Regions from separate parts of the Cupriavidus sp. 01L45 genome, predicted to be linked through region 2. Evidence: predicted binding sites of a transcription regulator. Region 2 holds the regulator's gene; the other holds the start of a gene.

Region 1 (6,769 bases), on a different contig from region 2:
ATGAGACCGGCCGCGACTGCTGGTGCGCCTACTACGCCGAGCACCCGGACGAAGAGCGCGATTTCGAGTGTGGCGTGTGCCACAGCTTCGTGACGGATGGCCGCATCCAGTTTCTGGGCGACTGCACGCACGCGCTGGCCGGGCAGACTGTGCCGCTGGCCGAATTTCCGGAGGGTTGGGGATGCTGATGCCGACGATTCCGTGGCGCGCCTGCGGCGTGGCGGCGCTGCTCGGCGCCGTGCTGGCGGTGGTGCTGGCCTACCTGCTGTATTTCGCGCCGCGTGCGGACGCCGCCGCCAAGGCGCTGCAGGCTGCAACCGAACGCACCGGCCGCGTGCAGGACGCCAACGCGCGGTGCGCCGCCGACGTGGACAAGGCCAACGGCGCCGTGGCGGCGCTGAAGGCGGCGGCGGACGAGCGCGCGAGCCGGGTAGCTGCGGCACTGGCCCAGGCCGAGAGCCGCGCCGCCGCGGCGGAGGGTAAGGGCACCGAACTGGCGCGCCGGCCGCCGGGCAAGCCGGCCGACCTGTGCGGCTCGCTCGACGAGCTGCTGACCGAGGCGATCAAGGAACGGAGGGCCGGGCGATGAAGAGCATTCTGGTGCTGGGCACGCTGCTGGCCGGCTGCGCTGGCGCGCCGCAGGTGATCACGCAGACGAAGACGGTGGAGGTGCCGGTGGCGGTGCCGTGCAAGGTTCCGCAGGTCGCACGGCCGGCCTGGGCACTCGAGCAGGTGGACCCGGATGCCGACGTGTTCACGAAGGGGCGGGCGGCACTGGTGGAGGTGCGGCAGCGGGCGGCCTATGAGGTGAGGCTGGAGGCGGCGGTGGCTGCCTGCCAGTGACGTAGTCGCAGACCTGCGCGCTACTCTGGTTTTTCACGGGTGGCGAGTATGGTGCGAATGTCCTGCTCATACCTACCTGCGACGCGGGCACTCAACCAACGAAGGGCAAAGAAAGTGGCAACGGTTAGGGCAAATGCAAGCCCAAGCCCGGTTGATTGTGCTACGGGCAGAGGGACCGACGCAGTCCATGGAATGAGCGAAGTGTATTGCACCGAAAAAGCAACCACGATAAGGCAGCCCCCAAATACGTAGTCTGCCTTTTGTGCAGCTAGAGCCTTGGTCATATGGGGGTTCCAACCCCAGTAGGTGCCAGATAGTTCTGCCATGTTGGCTGGGCTCTGCTTGACAACGCCCACGGCGAAAAATATAGAACCAAGTATGCCGATGCATGCGGACAGAATTTGTAGCGCAAAAGAGAGCGTCATATGGGCTATGGTCCTATTTTTCCGTCGTGGTACGTGATGCCCTCGGAGCTGGCGCGCCATCCATCAACTCTGCGGGATATGGTCGCATGAAGCTGCGCGCCCGCTCCTGATCCCGGCAGGTCAGCCAGTCGTCCCATTCCGCCGTGGGCACGATCACGATCATGCGCTTTTCCTTGCCCGGAGCGTGGAAGCGGTTCATCAGCGGGTGCTTGTCCGAATTCATGGTCAGCATGGTGAGATCAGGGCAACCTCGGCTTCCCTGCACAGGACCAAACCACGCAGCACGCGCCCGCCGCCCCTGACGCACTTTCTGAACTCCACAGGCGCATCGTCCCACCGCCCCACGTTGACCCGCTTGCGCAGCGTGCGCATGCTGCCGGCGCCGAGGTACCCGGCCTAGCGTTGTGGGGTGGGGGAGGAAATCGAAGCTGGTAAAATCTGATGTGAATGCGCCTTAATGCGCATGCCAGGATTCGTCATGGGCACTGACAAGATTTGTCACGATGCGCCTGATACATCGAGTTACAACTGACACACTTTGTCATAATGATGCGGTTTTCGACCAGATTTGGCCTGGCACGAGGGTTGCATATAAGGTTTGCGCAGCAAATTGCTGCCTACAAATAATTGGGGGTCAATCTTATGAAAAAAGCACGGATGGGAATCAAGCGGGTACAAAAGGGCTTCACGCTGATCGAACTGATGATCGTGGTCGCGATCATTGGTATCTTGGCGGCGATCGCGATTCCGCAGTATCAGGACTACGTGACGAAGTCTAAATGGCAGAACAACATTGCCGATCTGGCCGCTCTCAAGACTGCAGTTTCCCAATGCCTTCAGGTCAATGCTGGTGATGGATCGTTGTGTGATACTGCTGCGGAGCTGAATATTAATTCTCTGCCGACGCCCAAGTACGCGACCGGCGCTGTTGCTCTGACTGGCACGGCAGCCACTGCCGGCCCTCCCGCAGTTCCGGGTAAGGTGAATGTTAAATTCACCGGAAAATCTGAGGTAGGCAGCTATATCTACGAGGCAGATTGGGCTCCGGACGCAACCGGAACCCAAGTTTCGTTCAGTAAGATCGGTACTGACAGCATTCCTACGAATATTATGCCGGCTACCAACCGCTAATCACACCTGAGTATTGGCTTGTGAGCGCCTTCGGGCGCTTTTTTCATTTCCGGAGAAGTATGTTGTCCTTGCCCACTACGACTGAGATGATCGCGTCGCTCGATGCAGAACTGGTGGATTTCCTTGGCGAGCGCATGAGGCTCGCGGCAACGCTGGCGGCTGCGCGCACGCCGGACGAGATTGAGCAAGAAGTGCAACGGATGCGTACCCTGGCCACGATCTACGGTGCGCCCCTCGGCCTTGTGGAGCAGGTTGCTCGCTTGCTCTTCGCGGCAGAGGCGCCAGCGGACAAGGGCTGAATGTAAAAAGGCCCGCTATTGCTTCATGAACCATTGGGGGTCGTGTTCCGCGGCGCGCCTGCCGACGAATTGGCACTGAAGTATCTTAAAACAAGGGAAAGCGAGCAGGACACAAAAGGCCCATTGTTGCGTGGCGCACACAGCCAGCTCACGCGGGGCGCGCTACGGGGTGCATTGCGGTAAATCATTGATTTATAAAACGACGGGCGGCCTGCAAAGCCGTGTTCGCCAGTTCAACTCTGATCGCCGCTTAGATCGTTAAGCACTTAGCGCTGCCCTAATCGGTGGCGCTTTTGCTTTTTAGCGAACCAAGTGGCGGCACTCGCTGGTAAATAGGGCGAAGTCTCCCCGGGGTTCCTGTGCTCCTAAAGGGACAAGCTTGTCTGGCCGCGTGAACTCGTCCTCCTGCTCCCTCTTTTCGCCCCATCGACTGTCTGGCAAATTCCGTCTTGCTCGTTCCTGTTCCCCCTCCCCGCGCTGCTCGTCCCGCATGCCAGCACCGTTGCCTGGGCTCTAGCGGCACCTCCTGGCGCTGTCAGTTCATTGCTTCCTTTTGTCGCCTATCATTCGCTATTTTTAGGACTTATCCTATTATCGTCGTTTATTTTCTGTTTTCTGGCATTTTTGCTTCAGCAAATGCCACCGGATGCCGTAAAGACGGAGGTAAGACCCGTTCAAAAGACGGTTCGCCGGATCTGAAGTCTTCGCAAGCGCGCTTCGAAAGTAGATTTGTCTGGGCTTGTGGGTGGTTTGGCGCGGCAGGAGCCGTGCACGCGACCCGTGGGCGTCATTTCAACATCCTCCTTTCCAGGAATCGGTGCCCGCCCTGTGGCGGGCGCCGGCTATGCGTAATGAATATCACTCAACGCCTGCTGGCCACCTTGTCGCTGGCCTTGTTCGCCATACTTGCCCTCGGTGTCGGCGGCATCTGGCAACTCCGCGCATCGCAGGAGCGCTTTTCCTACTTCAACGACAACACGCTGGTCAGCGTACGCACGCTGGATGACCTCTGGGCCAATGTCAACGGCATGCGCGTATCGCTCTACGCCTATGCCCTGTCGGACGAGGCGAGCGGGCGCGCGGAAGCCGTGGCGGCTTTAGCGAAGGCTGACCAGGCTTTCGATACGATTGTTGCCACCTACGAACGCAACGACATCTCGGATGAGAAGGACCGGGCGCTGCTGGAAGCCGACCGGGCCGCGGTGAAGCGGTACCGGGTGGAGCGGGAGCGTTTCCTGGAGAAGTCTGCGGAGGGCGATGCCGAGGCGGCGCGGGGCATGTTGCTGGGTGGCTCGCTCTTCAAGGCCGCGACGGCGCTGGGCACGGCCATCAACGAACACGTTGCCTACAACGCCGCCTTGGGCAAGCAGGTGGCCGAGAACAACCGCAAGGCGTACGAACTGGCGCTGACGGTGTTCTGCGCGATTATCGGGGCCGCCTTCGTGATCACCGGCGCGATGGGTTTTTCGCTCTATCGCCGAATCCACGGCAGCCTGGCGGAGATCGAGCAGACCTTGCACTACGTCAGCGAGTCGCTCGACCTTGGGCGGCGCGCATCGGTGCGGCACAACGATGAGATCGGGCGGACGGCGATTGCCTTCAACGAATTGATCGAGCACGTCGCCTCGGCGCTGTCGGAGGTGCGCATGTCGACCGATTCGGTGAGCACGGCGGCCCATCAGATCGCCGCCGGCAATGCGGACCTTTCCTCGCGCACGGAACAGCAGGCGGCAGCGCTGGAGCAGTCCGCGGCGAGCATGGAGGAGCTGGCGGTGACCGTGCGGCAGAATGCCGAAAACGCGCGCCAGGCCAGCGGCCTGGCGGACAATGCCGCCGACGTGGCGGTGCGCGGCAGCACGGCGGTGCAGCAGATGGTGGATACCATGGGTGTGATCAGCACGAGTTCCACCCGCATCGCCGAAATTACCTCGCTGATCGAAGGCATTGCCTTCCAGACCAACATCCTGGCGCTCAATGCCGCCGTGGAAGCGGCGCGTGCCGGCGAACAGGGGCGCGGTTTCGCGGTGGTGGCGGGCGAGGTGCGGAGCCTGGCGCAGCGTTCATCCAGCGCGGCCAGGGAGATCAAGGACCTGATCGATACCGCGGTCAACACGGTAAGCACCGGCTCGGCGCAGGCGGAAGATGCCGGGCGAACCATGAATGAGATCCGCGTGGCCGTGAAAAGAGTGTCGGACATCATCGGCGAGATTGCCGCGGCTTCCAGCGAACAGAGCACCGGGATCGAGCAGGTCAACCAGGCTGTCGGGCAGATGGACCAGGTGACGCAGCAGAACGCCGCCCTGGTGGAGCAGGCGGCCGCGGCTGCGCAGTCGCTGGATGAGCAGGCCCACAAGCTGCGCGATACGGTGGCGACGTTCCGGCTGGCTGCTAACTAGCAAAGGGAGGGCCAGGCCCGGTGGTGCCGGACGCCATGTCCGGCCGGTTTCCGGGCCTGGCACGCGGTCCCGCTGACTTCCTTCCGGGTGGTGACCACAGCGGACCGCACCTTCGACACGAGTCCATTCGGTGCCGTGTTCATAAGCCGGAACATTAAAGGGCCACATCCGGCCCGATTCCCCGCTTTGCCGCAGTGATGATCGTGTTACATTCCATATCGTAGTCTTCGCGGGGCGTTCGGGGGATATCTGGCCTGAACTGTGCGCCATTGTCCGGATGGACCACTGCCACGCGATTGCCCCCGGGCCCTGTAAGACTCCCGTTCCCGTTTTCCCTCAATCAGCGCGGTACCTCCTGGCCACTGCGCGGCGCTCGACGCCGCAAGGAAGGCAAGGGGTTGCTTTGTGGTCCCCGCCGGGCTCTTGCCGGGGAGGGCGGGCGAGGTCATCCAGTCAACGCCGTCATGGCCACCTACGAGGAACCCAGAACGCATGCATCACGCTACCCCGCTCATCAGCACCATCGTCGGCGGCCTCGTCCTGGCGTTTATTCTTGGCGCGCTGGCCAACCGGCTCAAGCTGCCACCGCTGATCGGCTACCTGTGCGCGGGGATCGTGGTTGGACCGCATACACCGGGCTATACCGCTGACCAGGCGCTGGCTCCCCAGCTGGCGGAGCTAGGGGTGATCCTGCTGATGTTCGGCGTTGGGCTGCATTTTTCCCTCAAGGACCTGATGGCGGTGAAGAAGATCGCCATTCCTGGCGCTGTGGTGCAGATCGCCATCGCCACCATGCTTGGCATGTGCGCGGCCTGGGGCTTTGGGTGGGAGTGGGGGCCTGGCCTGGTCTTTGGGCTGGCGCTTTCAGTGGCGAGCACCGTGGTGCTGCTCAAGGCGCTGCAGGAGCGCGAACTGGTTGAGTCGCCGCAGGGCCGGATTGCGGTCGGGTGGCTGATCGTGGAAGACCTGGCCATGGTGCTGACGCTGGTTCTGCTGCCGGCACTCGCAGGATTGCTGATGCCGTCTGGCGATGTGGCGGGCCAGGATGCCGCCGTGCCAGGCTCGGGCGAGATCTTGTTCACCGTGCTTGCCACCCTGGGCAAGGTGGCCGCCTTCGTCGCCGTCATGCTGGTGATCGGCCGACGCTTTATTCCGTGGATGCTGGAACGCATCGTCTGGACCGGCAGCCGTGAACTGTTCCGGCTCGCGGTGCTGGCTACCGCGCTTGGCGTGGCCTTCGGCGCCTATTCACTGTTTGGCGTGTCGTTCGCGCTTGGCGCGTTCTTTGCCGGCATGGTGCTGGCGGAGTCCGAGTTCAGCCATCGCGCGGCCGAGGAGTCGCTGCCGCTGCGCGATGCGTTCTCGGTGCTGTTCTTCGTTTCGGTCGGCATGTTGTTCAACCCCATGGTGCTGATCACCGATCCCTGGGGCGTACTGGCCACGCTGTTTATCATCGTGGTGGGTAAATCGCTCGCCGCGCTTTGCATCGTGCGGGTGTTCGGGCATTCCACCCGCACCGGCATGACCATCGCGGTCAGCCTGGCTCAGATCGGCGAGTTCTCCTTTATCCTTGCCGGCCTTGGCGTCTACCTGAAGATCCTGCCCGAGCGCGGGCAGGCGCTCATCCTGGCTGGCGCGCTGCTGTCCATCGTGCTCAATCCATTGTTGTTCCACC
Region 2 (11,826 bases):
CGGTGGTGGATCCGGACGACCACCTGATCGGCGTCTTCACCGACGGCGACCTGCGCCGCCTGCTGGAAACGCCGCGCGACTGGAAGACCGTGCCCATCAGCGAGGTGATGCACCGCTCGCCGCATACGGTGGGGCCGGACCAGCTGGCGGTGGAAGCCGTGCAGGTCATGGAGGCGAACCGCATCAACCAGATGCTGGTGGTCGATGCCGACCAGCGCCTGGTCGGTGCCCTGCACATCCACGACCTGACCCGCGCCAAGGTCATCTGAGGGCACCCACAAACTATGCGGGATATCCTGTCCTCCCTGAGCCGGCTAGGAATGCGCGCCTTGCCGCTGCTGTTGATGGCGCTAGTGGCGGGCAGCACTTTCTGGCTGGTGCAGGTCAATTCCCCGAAAGAAGCCGCCACCGGGCCGGTGGGCAAGAAGCATGAGCCCGATTACTACATGGTCCGCTTCTCCGCCACCGAACTGGCCGAGGACGGCAACACCAAGATGCGGTTCACCGGCGACAAGATGATCCACTTCGAGGACGACCAGACCTACGAAGTGACGCGTCCGGCCATGCGCGCCTACGAAATCGACCGCCCGCCTGTCACGGGCCACTCCGATCGCGGCACGATGAACGCGGCAGGCTCGGTGATCGACCTGTTCGGCAATGCCTTTATCGTGCGTGCCCAAGGGCCGGACCCGGCCAAGGATCCGCAGATGACAGCCGCCTCGGAGTATTTCCAGGTGCTGATCAACGATGACATCGTGAAGACCGACAAAGCCGTCAAGCTGACCCGCGGCCCGTCGGTGATGACGGCAAACGGGCTGATCTTCAACAATGTCACCCGCGAAGTACAATTGCTGGGTAACGTACGCGGCACCATTATTACGGGGCCGCCGGCGAGTCCCGCGAAGTAGCCCAGATAACAAAGACCCGAGAGGCTGTTGCCAGATGAAGCGAAGCAGTGCTGGCCAGGCGAGCGGGCGCAAACGGTACCCAGGCGGGTGCCGCCCGCGCAGCCCCGCCCGCCTTGCCCGGAAACAGCCGCCAGGAAACGAAGCCGCCCGCGGGCCACAGCCGTCCGCGCCAACCGCCATCACGCCAACATGAATTCACTCCTGACGACATCGTCCTGTCGCCGCCGCAGCACGGCCGCTTTGCTGACGCTGGCAGCCGTCCTCGGCCTCACGCTGGCCGCGCCCGCCAGCGCGGAGAAAGCCGACCGCGAGAAACCGCTGGTACTGGAAGCCGACAACGCCAGCTATGACGACGTCAAGCAGGTTTATGTGCTGACTGGCAACGTGGTGCTGACCAAGGGCACCATGGTGTTGAAATCCGACGCGGCCGAAGTGCGCACCGATCCCGAGGGCTACCAGTACGCCGTGGCTACGTCCAAGGGCGGCAAGCAGGCTTATATCCGCCAGAAGCGCGACAACGTCGACGAATACATCGACGGCTGGGGCGACCGCATCGAGTATGACGGCAAGCAGGAACTGTCCAAGCTAATCGGCCGCGCACGCATGGCGCGGCTGGCCGGCGCCAAGCTGGTCGACGAGATCCGCGGCGCAGTGATCACCTACGACAGCCGCAACGAGTTCTACACCGCCAGCGGCGGTACGGAGAACGCGACGGCGGGCAGCCCGTCCGGTCGCGTGCGCGCCGTGTTGTCACCGCGCCAGGAGCAACCCGCCAGCGGCGCCGCCGGCGCCCCGCTGCCGCTCAAGCCTGCGCCCGCCCCCGTCAATCCCTGACGCCGCCGCGTCGCCCGATCCACGGATTCAGCCTTCATGACCGTTACCCAAACCGCACCCTCCCAGCCCGCCACCCTGAAGGACAGCAGCACGCTGGTCGTGCGCCACCTGAAAAAGCGCTACGGCTCGCGCACGGTGGTCAAGGATGTGTCCCTCGACGTAAAGAGCGGCGAGGTGGTCGGACTCCTGGGGCCCAACGGCGCGGGCAAGACCACCTCCTTCTACATGATCGTGGGACTGGTGGCACTGGACGAGGGCGACATCGTGCTCGACGACAAGCACATCAGCGGCCTGGCCATTCACGAACGGGCACGCATGGGCCTGTCCTACCTGCCGCAGGAAGCTTCGGTGTTCCGCAAGCTGAATGTGCAGGAGAACATCCGCGCGGTACTGGAATTGCAGATCCAGGACGGCAAGCCACTTGGCAAGGCCGAACTCGAGCGCCGGCTGGACACGCTGCTCGATGACCTCCAGATTGCCCACCTGCGCGACAATCCGGCGCTTTCGCTGTCAGGCGGCGAACGCCGCCGCGTGGAAATCGCCCGCGCCCTGGCCTCGGCGCCCCGCTTCATCCTGCTAGACGAGCCCTTCGCCGGCGTCGACCCGATCGCGGTGGGCGAGATCCAGCGCATCGTCAGCTTCCTCAAGGCGCGCAATATCGGCGTGCTGATCACCGACCACAACGTGCGCGAGACGCTGGGCATCTGCGATCACGCCTACATCATCAGCGAAGGCGCCGTGCTGGCCTCGGGCCGGCCTGAAGACATCATCGCCAACGAGTCGGTGCGCAAGGTCTACCTGGGCGAGAATTTCCGCATGTAACGCGGCGCGCCACAGCAAGCGGCAGCTGCGGCGACCTTGTGCCCAAGGTGGCTCCGGTGTCGCCTTTTACCCTGCAACGATCACGGCGTCATCAGCGATAGCAATTTCCGTTCCACCGGCACGGAAGTTGGGCATAAAATAGGTCGCATGAAACCGTCGCTACAGCTCCGCCTCTCGCAGCATCTCGCGCTCACGCCGCAACTCCAGCAGTCGATCCGGCTGCTGCAACTGTCCACGCTCGAACTGCAGCAGGAAGTGGAACAGGCGCTGACCGAGAACCCTTTGCTCGAACGCGAGAACGACTGGCTCGACAGCCCGTTGCGCGTTGCCGCCGACGGCTCGGTCAACATGCAGAGCGCTCCCGCGCCGGCGCCCGCCGACGGCCAGGGCACCAGCGAGAACCGCCCCGACGGCGCGCCCGAGGCCGAAGACAGCTATTCCGACAGCAACGAGGACTACGGCAACGACTGGAGCCTCGACGACTTCGCCCGCCGCCCGCAAGGCGACGACGACGAAAAGACCCCGATGCAGTTGCGCGACGCCGAACCCACGCTGCGCGAACATCTGATGGAACAGCTCGCGCCGCTGAAAATTTCGTTGCGCGACAAGGGGCTGGCCATCTTCCTGGTCGAGTCGCTGGACGACGACGGCTACCTGAGCGCCTCGCTCGAGGAAATCTGCAGCGAACTGYCGGATGAACTTGAATTCGAGGTCGACGAGATCCACGCCGTCCTTACCCTGCTGCAGAGCTTCGATCCGCCTGGTGTCGGCGCACGCAATGCGGCCGAATGCCTGGCGCTGCAATTGCGCCGCATCAAGCACCCGCAGCGCGACCTGGCGCTGACCATTGTCACCAATCACCTGGAACTGCTCGCGGTGCGCGACTACACGCGCCTGAAAAAAGCGCTGCAGGTGGACGAGCCGGAATTGAAGTCGGCGCATGAACTGATCCGCTCTCTGGCGCCTTATCCGGGCCATGCGTACAGCCGCCCCGAAGCCGACTTCGTCGTGCCCGATGTTTTTGTCCGTAAACTGAATGGCGGCTGGATCGCGCAGCTCAATCCGGATGTGATGCCGCGGCTACGTATCAACGACATGTACGCGCAGATATTGCGCGGTGCAAAAGGCGATGCGGGTGCTGCGGGACTGCAGCAAAAACTGCAGGAGGCACGCTGGTTGATCAAGAATATCCAGCAAAGGTTCGACACGATATTGCGCGTTGCACAAGCTATTGTCGAACGTCAAAAGAACTTCTTCACCCACGGTGAAATTGCGATGCGCCCCTTGGTTTTGCGGGAGATTGCCGATACACTGGGTTTACACGAGTCCACCATCTCTCGGGTGACTACCAATAAATACATGGCAACGCCGATGGGGACTTTCGAGCTGAAGTATTTCTTCGGCAGTCACGTATCCACAGAAACCGGCGGCGCGGCCTCGTCAACGGCAATTCGTGCGTTGATCAAGCAACTGATAGGAGCCGAAGACGCCAGGAATCCCTTGTCCGACAGCCGGATTGCCGAATTGCTCGGCGAGCAAGGCTTCGTAGTGGCACGACGCACCGTTGCCAAATACCGCGAGGCGCTCAAGATTCCGGCAGTTACTCTCCGCAAGACTTTGTAGCCGAGTTGCATCGCCTGCCTGGTGCAACTCTTTCAGAAGGAGAAACGCTATGAACTTCAAGATCAGTGGACACCACTTGGACATCACGCCCCCGCTGCGTGAGTACGTGGAAACGAAACTGGAGCGTATCGTCAGGCATTTTGATCAAGTCATTGGCGTAAGTGTGCTGCTCTCTGTCGACAATACAAAAGAAAAGGACCGGCGGCAGTACGCGGAAATCAATCTACATCTCAAGGGCAAGGACATCTTTGTCGAAGCGCATCATGAAGACCTGTATGCCGCTATCGACGCGCTCGTCGACAAGCTCGACCGGCAGGTGATTCGCCATAAGGATCGCGTGCAAAGCCACGACCGCGAAGCGGTCAAGTATCAGATGGCCGCATCGCAGATGCAGCAATGACCGTGCCTGGTGGCCCACAGACCGGGCCGCCGGTGTCACTCCCTTGAAACCGGAATCAAGCCGCGCCCATAGCGCGGCTTTTTCGTTCCTGGCGCTCATCCGGGACCACGCGGGGGATTCCGCAACGCATATGGACCGGTGTATGCTGTGCAATACATAGTTCTCAAGCTCAACGATTTTTCCGTGCACGCGGCACCGCTTCCGCGCATCGGGTATTGCAATGCACAAGGCGGGGGCGGGCCTGCTCTATAATGGCCAGACGCCCGACACCGGCAGGGGGACACCCGGTGAAACTTCGGACCTTGGTTTTTTCTTCTTTTTTGCCCGGCGCGATGCCTCCCGGCCCCGGGCCTGCTTACTAGAAAACCCTGCGCATTCCACATGAATCGTTTGGCTAAATTGCTGCCACCCGGCAACATCAACCTCGACGTCAGCGTCACCAGCAAGAAGCGCGTGTTCGAACAGGCCGGGCTCCTCTTCGAGAACAACCATGGCGTGGCGCGCGCTACCGTGACCGACAACCTGTTCGCCCGCGAATCGCTGGGGTCCACTGGTCTTGGCGCCGGGGTTGCCATTCCGCATGGCCGCATCAAGGGACTGAAGCAGCCACTTGYCGCCTTCATGCGCCTGGCCGAGCCGATCCCCTTCGAATCTCCCGACGGCAAGCCGGTAGCGCTGCTGATCTTCCTGCTGGTGCCCGAACAGGCCACCCAGCAACATCTGGAGATTCTCTCGGAGATCGCCCAGCTGCTGTCCGACCGCGAGATGCGCGAAGGACTGGCTACCCTGCCCACCCCCGATGACGTGCACCAGTTGCTGACGCAATGGCACCCCTGACCGGCCTCGGCGATCTTTACGCAGGCGAGCGGGGCAATTGTCCCCGCTGTCTGAAAGCTCGCTCCTGAAAGCACCCGCATGGAACTCACTGGCGTCACCTCGCAGTCGATCTTCGACGACAACGCAGCCGATATCAAACTCTCCTGGGTAGCCGGTCTGGAAGGCGCCGACCGGGCGTTCGATGTCGAGTTCGCACGTGAAGCCACTTCCGCGGCCGATCTCGTCGGCCACTTGAACCTGATCCACCCGAACCGGATCCAGGTCCTGGGCAAGCCCGAGATCACGTATTACCAGCGTCTCGACGACGAGATGCGCAAGCGCCAGATGGGTGAGCTGATCCTGCTGGAACCGCCCTTCCTGGTGATTGCCGACGGCATGGAGCCACCGCCCGACCTGGAACTGCGCTGCACGCGTTCCTCCACGCCCTTGTTCACTACGCCGGTGTCCTCGGCGGCGGTGATCGATCACCTGCGCCTCTACCTGTCGCGCATTTCCGCGCCACGCGTGACCATGCACGGCGTATTCCTCGACATCCTCGGCATGGGCGTGCTGGTGATGGGTGAATCCGGCCTGGGCAAGAGTGAGCTCGGCCTGGAGCTGATTTCACGCGGACATGGGCTGGTGGCGGACGATGCCGTGGATTTTGTCCGGCTCGGACCCGATTTCATTGAAGGCCGCTGCCCGCCCCTGCTGCAAAACCTGCTTGAAGTGCGCGGCCTGGGCCTGCTCGACATCAAGACGATCTTTGGCGAGACCGCGGTGCGCCGGAAGATGAAGCTGAAACTGGTGGTGCAGCTGGTGCGCCGCAACGACGGCGAATTCGAACGCCTGCCGCTGGATTCCCAGTATCTGGATGTGCTCGGCCTGCCCATCCACATGGTCAAGATCCAGGTGGCGGCCGGCCGAAATCTCGCCGTGCTGGTCGAGGCCGCCGTCCGCAACACCATCCTGCGCCTGCGCGGCATCGACACGCTGCGCGATTTCATGGACCGCCAGCGCGCCGCGATGCAAGCCGATGTGGCATCGCGGGGCCAGGGCCGGCTACTCTAGGCAGCCAGCGCCGTGCCTGGGCTGTTTCAATTGATTGCATTCGTCCGCGCTTCCGTCGTCAACGCGTTTGGGGCACAGGCCGTTTTGTGCAGTAATGGACATTGAGCCCAGCCCGAGTTGCCGCGCCGACATGGCCAGCAGCCATGAAGTTTTCCACAGCCAGGAGAGCAAGCATGAAGAGAATGATCGCGATGTGCGTGCTGGTAGCCCCGCTTTTCGCCAGCGGCGCCTTCGCCCAGAATGCACCGGCCGCAGCAACCGCAACGCCCGCGGCACCCGCAACGTCCGCAAAACCGGCAGCACCGGCGGCGCCCGCGGCGACAAACTCCCAACAGGACAAGATGAAGGCCTGCAATACGCAGGCCGCCGGCAAGAAGGGCGACGAGCGCAAGGCCTTCATGAGCGACTGCCTCTCCAACAAACCCGCCGCCGCTCCCGCCAAGAACAGCCAGCAGGAAAAGATGACGGCGTGCAACAAGGACGCTACCGGCAAGAAGGGCGACGAGCGCAAAGCCTTCATGAGCGAGTGCCTCTCCAAGTAAGCCCCCGCGTCACTTAGCATGCGGACATGCGAAAATGGCGAACCCTTCGGTTCGCCATTTTTGTTGGCGCCTCGCCGTCATGACGGCGTCATCACCTGATGTTATGCTTGTCGTGCTATGCGCATCATACTTATCACCGGAATCTCCGGCTCCGGCAAATCCGTTGCCTTGAACGTACTGGAAGACGCAGGTTACTACTGCGTTGACAACCTGCCGGCTCAGTTTATTCCGGCGCTGGCCCAGTATCTCGCAAGCCAGGGTTACACCCATCTTGGCGTCGCTACCGACATCCGCAGCCGCGAATCGCTGGACGAATTGCCCGGCACGCTGCGCAACCTCGCCTCCGAACACCAGGTCCGGGTGGTTTTCCTGACCGCCAATACGGATGCGCTGGTGCAGCGATACTCGGAAACGCGGCGGCGCCACCCGCTGTCGATGCGTATCGACAAGGCGACCCTCTCGGCCAATGCCGAACCTGCGGGCGTTGCAGACAATGCGCTCGATGCGCCATACAACGACACGTCCCTGATCGAAGCCATCGAGATGGAGCGCGAGCTGCTCAGCCCGCTGGCGGAGGCCGCGCACCGTATCGACACCAGCAACGTGCGCACCAATACGCTGCGCGCGTGGATCAAGGAATTCGTGCGCGGCGATGACCTGAAACTCACCTTGCTGTTCGAATCGTTTGGCTTCAAGCACGGCGTGCCCAGCGATGCCGACCTGGTGTTCGATGTCCGCTCGCTGCCCAACCCCTACTACGACCTGGCCCTGCGCCCGCTGACCGGACGCGACGAGCCCGTGATCGACTTCCTGCAGAGCCAGCCGATGGTGCTGGCCATGGCCGATGACATCCGCGCCTACGTGGAAAAGTGGCTGCCAAGTTTCATCGCGGACAATCGCAGCTACCTGACCGTCGCCATTGGCTGCACGGGCGGCCAGCACCGCTCCGTGTACATCGCTGAAAGACTTGCCAACTATTTTCGCGCCCATGGTAATGTGCTGGTGAGACACCGCGAGCTCGCACCCGGCGGCTGAAGGCCGCAGCTGCAGGTTTCGCGGCCAGGCTCGGCAATTCCCGCCCGAAACTCTGCTGGCTCAGCATGTCCTCACACGCCACGCCCGGCTCATCCGCTTCGACCACCGCTTCGTCCGGTACATCGTCGGTACCGCCTGCGCTGGATGGCCTGCCGCTGTTTCCGCTGCACACCGTACTCTTTCCGGATGGCCTGCTGCCGCTGCGCGTTTTTGAAGCACGCTATGTGGATATGGTGCGCGCTTGCATGCGCGATCACACACCTTTCGGCGTCTGCCTGATCGCCAGCGGCAACGAGGTCGCCCGCCCCAATGAACCCACCATGCCCGAGACCATCGGCTGCCTGGCGGATATCGTCGACTGCAATATGGAGCAGCTTGGCGTGCTGCTGATCAGTGCGCGCGGGCGCCAGCGCTTCCGGCTGATAGGCCACAGTGTGCGCGCCGATGGTTTGCTGGTGGGTCAGGCGGAATTGCTGCCGCCCGACATCATCGACTGCAAGCTTGAACTGCTGGGCGAATGCCTTGCTGTGCTGCGCCGTATCGTCGCCTCGCTCCACGCGGAGCATCCGGGCAAGCTTCCGTTTGCAGAGCCGTTCCTGTGGGATGACCCGAGCTGGGTGGCCAATCGGCTATGCGAGTTGCTGCCCGTGCCGCTCAAGGCCAAGCAGATGCTGATGGCGCTGCCGGACGCGGGGATGCGGATCGAGATCGTGCACAAGTACATGCGTCAACACCATATTCTCTGAGCCTCCCACGCGGCAAAGGGCTTTAGCTTTAGAACAATCCCCCCAGCGCCTGTGCTTCGAGCAGCTTGCGCACCGGTGCCGGTGTGCCCACCGCATCGAGATCGTCCAGCGAGAGCCAGCGTAGCGGAGTGCCATCGGCTGCGTCGTGGGCGCTCAGGCCGGTGACGTCCACGCGGATGGCGCGGATCAGCAGGCGGAAGTGGGTGAAGACGTGGGTGAGTTCGCCGACCATGCTGGCGGTGCCGGGCGTGCCGAAATCGCGGGCGCGTTCGCGGGCGGCGTCTTCGGCCAGTTCGGCATCGAAGGGCACGGTATCCACCGGCATTTCAGGCAGGCTCCAGAGGCCGCCCCAGATGCCGCTGTCGGGTCGCAACGCCAGCAGGACTTCACGGCCGCGCCGGACCAGCAGCATGACGGTGCTGCGCTCGGGAATGGCGGCACGCGGTTTCGGCGTGGGCAGCGCGGCGGTCAGGCCGTCCCGGCGCGCCACGCAGTCGCTGGCCAGCGGGCACGACGCCGCGGCAGCAAGGCAGGCCGGCTTGCCGCGCGAACAGACGGTGGCGCCGAGATCCATTACGCCCTGGGTATAGGACACCATGTCCTCGGCCTGTCCAGGCCCCTTCGGGGGCAACACCTCCTCCGCGATTTGCCACATGCGGTTCTCCACCGCCTTGACGCCCGGATGGCCGTGGATGCCGAAGAACCTAGCGAAGACGCGCTTGACATTGCCGTCCAGGATGGGGGATCGCACGCCAACACTGAAGGCGGCCACGGCCGCCGCGGTCGAGCGGCCGATGCCGGGCAGCGTCACCAGCACCTCGGGATCGGTAGGAAACACGCCGCCGTGCTCGCTCATCACGCTCTTGGCGCAGCGGTGCAGGTTGCGCGCGCGCGAGTAATAGCCAAGCCCTGCCCAGAGCGCCATCACCTCGTCCGCGCTAGCCTCCGCCAGAGCGGCAACGGTAGGCAGGCGGCCGACGAAACGCTGGAAATACTCGATCACCGCGCTGACCTGGGTCTGCTGCAGCATGATCTCCGACAACCAGATCCGGTAAGGGTCGCGGGTGTTCTGCCACGGCAAGTCATGGCGCCCGTGCAGGCGCTGCCAATCCACCACGCGCGTGGCGAAATCGGCGGGAACGGCGGGAACGGCGGGAACGGCGGCCAGGGAAAGATCGGTGGAAGAAACGGCGGGAGTAGCGGCTGGCTTGCGGGGCATCGGGAACGTGACGGAAAAGGCGGAAGCGCCGGAAGCGGCGGCGCGTCATGATACCGCCTTGCCGCCTCCGGCACCGCGCGCCAGCCGTGCTTCAGGCGGCGACGGCCCTGAGCTGGCCGTCTTCGGCGTCAGGCCGCAGGATCTGCCGGGAGAAGGATTCGATGCGTCCGCTGCGCTCGTCCAGCCCGTTCAGCACTTCCTCCAGCTGCGCGATGCGGCTTTCCAGCGTGTCGGTCGCCTCGTGGATGCGCTCGATCGAGTCGACCCGGCGACGCAGTTGCTTCTGATGCTCGCGTACCTGCGCCTCCAGCGGCGTCATCACTGACTTGAGCCAGATCTCGATATCGCGGTTGAGATCGCGGAAGGTTTCCAGCACGCGGCTTGCAACAGTGGAGAACGCGCTTTGCACCAGTTGCGGACGCGAGCGGGTCAGCATGCTCATGGCGCCGAAGTGCGTCTGGGCCAGTGCCAGCGTCTGCTGCAGTTCGCTCACGTAGCGCGCGGTGACAAACTGGATCGGCGCCGGCAACGTGAAGCCGTGCTCGGCATTGAAGCGGCGGTACATGCTGTCGGTGAGCTGGTGTAGCTGGACGATCTTCTGGTCAGCCTCGCTGACCAGTTCGCCTAGCCGGGCGAACAGCCCGTCCATGTCCTCGCGCATGCCGCGCGAGAAGAAGCGCTCCTTCATCTGCTCGCGGCGCTCGCGCATGGTGCGGCGCACGTCGCGCAGTTGCAGGCTCTTGATGATATCGGCGCTGTGACGTCCGAACACAAGACGCAGCGCCTGGAACTTGGCGATGCTCTGCTCGAACTCTTCCTTTTCGGACTGCACACGCATCAGCATGTGCTTGACCATCGCGTGGTTCTTGCCGCGCAGGCCGCGCAACTCGAACAACTGCTCGACGATGCTGCGGCGGCGGCTCTGCAGCAGTTGCTGCGCGCCACGCGTCATTTCCTCCACCGAGCGCTGTACCTGGTCGGCGACGATCTCACGCCGCTGTGGAATCAGTTGATCCGACAGAACATGTTCGAATTGCGGCAGGCCGCTGCGCGCCAGCAAGTCGTCATCGTGCGTGACCTTGGCCACCAGGCCCTTCTGCGCCGACACCGGATAGACGCGCGACTCGTCGATCCCCAGCACCTGGGCGCTGTTGGTGACCTGGCGCGTAATCTCGGCCGCGGTCTCGGCCGGCGACTTGAGCGGGTCCCACAGACCGTCGATCTTGTTCAGCACCGCCAGGCAGCCCTTGCGGTGGCCCGCGCTAACATGGCTGCGCCAGAGATCCAGGTCGCTCTTGGTCACGCCGGCATCGGCGGCGAGCATAAACACCACGACATGCGCCTCCGGAATCAGGCGCAATGTCAGTTCCGGCTCGGTGCCGATCGCGTTGAGACCCGGTGTGTCAAGGATTACCAGACCCTGGCGCAGCAGCGGATGCGGGAAATTGATAACTGCATGGCGCCAGCGGGAAATCTCCACCATGCCGTCGGCATCGAGCGCGTAGGCGGCGTCGGGATCGTTCTCGTTATACAAGCCGAGCGATTCCGCCATCTCCCGGGTGACGCGGTTGGTCTCGATCACGTGCCGGAACGCATCGAGCATCCCATCCGGCGACGAGGGATCGAGCGGCACGGTATGCCAGTGCGCGTCGACGTCGAGGAAATCAGCAGTGGAGGCTTCCTGCAGGCGCGTCTCGATCGGCAGCAGGCGGATGCACGGCGCCTCGGCCTCGTCGTAGCGCAGCTCGGTCGGGCACATCGTGGTGCGCCCGGCGGATGACGGCAGGATGCGCCGGCCATAGTCTGCAAA

The links. The regulator sigma-54, encoded in region 2, starts transcription at its own class of promoters, with help from an activator protein. The targets are predictions, from matches to a motif close to TGGCANGNAANCTGCTTT.
Region 1: the regulator sigma-54 is predicted to act here: its motif matches at 1,843-1,860, upstream of AC1DT6_RS08565 (pilin).

What each region holds. Positions count from the first base shown of each region.
Region 1 is NZ_JBFTSG010000009.1:103,727-110,495, forward strand. It holds gene AC1DT6_RS08535 (ubiquitination-like system serine protease family protein) at 1-188, shown strand, start outside; gene AC1DT6_RS08540 (hypothetical protein) at 188-589, shown strand; gene AC1DT6_RS08545 (hypothetical protein) at 586-843, shown strand; gene AC1DT6_RS08550 (hypothetical protein) at 864-1,268, opposite strand; gene AC1DT6_RS08555 (SOS response-associated peptidase family protein) at 1,282-1,500, opposite strand; gene AC1DT6_RS08560 (glycoside hydrolase family protein) at 1,494-1,640, opposite strand; gene AC1DT6_RS08565 (pilin) at 1,911-2,399, shown strand; gene AC1DT6_RS08570 (hypothetical protein) at 2,468-2,698, shown strand; gene AC1DT6_RS08575 (methyl-accepting chemotaxis protein) at 3,550-5,094, shown strand; gene AC1DT6_RS08580 (cation:proton antiporter domain-containing protein) at 5,587-6,769, shown strand, end outside.
Region 2 is NZ_JBFTSG010000013.1:54,850-66,675, reverse strand. It holds gene AC1DT6_RS11245 (KpsF/GutQ family sugar-phosphate isomerase) at 1-269, shown strand, start outside; gene lptC (LPS export ABC transporter periplasmic protein LptC) at 285-908, shown strand; gene lptA (lipopolysaccharide transport periplasmic protein LptA) at 1,098-1,742, shown strand; gene lptB (LPS export ABC transporter ATP-binding protein) at 1,779-2,564, shown strand; gene AC1DT6_RS11225 (RNA polymerase factor sigma-54) at 2,712-4,187, shown strand; gene hpf (ribosome hibernation-promoting factor, HPF/YfiA family) at 4,237-4,587, shown strand; gene ptsN (PTS IIA-like nitrogen regulatory protein PtsN) at 4,969-5,424, shown strand; gene hprK (HPr(Ser) kinase/phosphatase) at 5,503-6,474, shown strand; gene AC1DT6_RS11205 (PsiF family protein) at 6,648-7,016, shown strand; gene rapZ (RNase adapter RapZ) at 7,134-8,051, shown strand; gene AC1DT6_RS11195 (LON peptidase substrate-binding domain-containing protein) at 8,117-8,797, shown strand; gene mutY (A/G-specific adenine glycosylase) at 8,826-10,016, opposite strand; gene AC1DT6_RS11185 (dynamin family protein) at 10,108-11,826, opposite strand, start outside.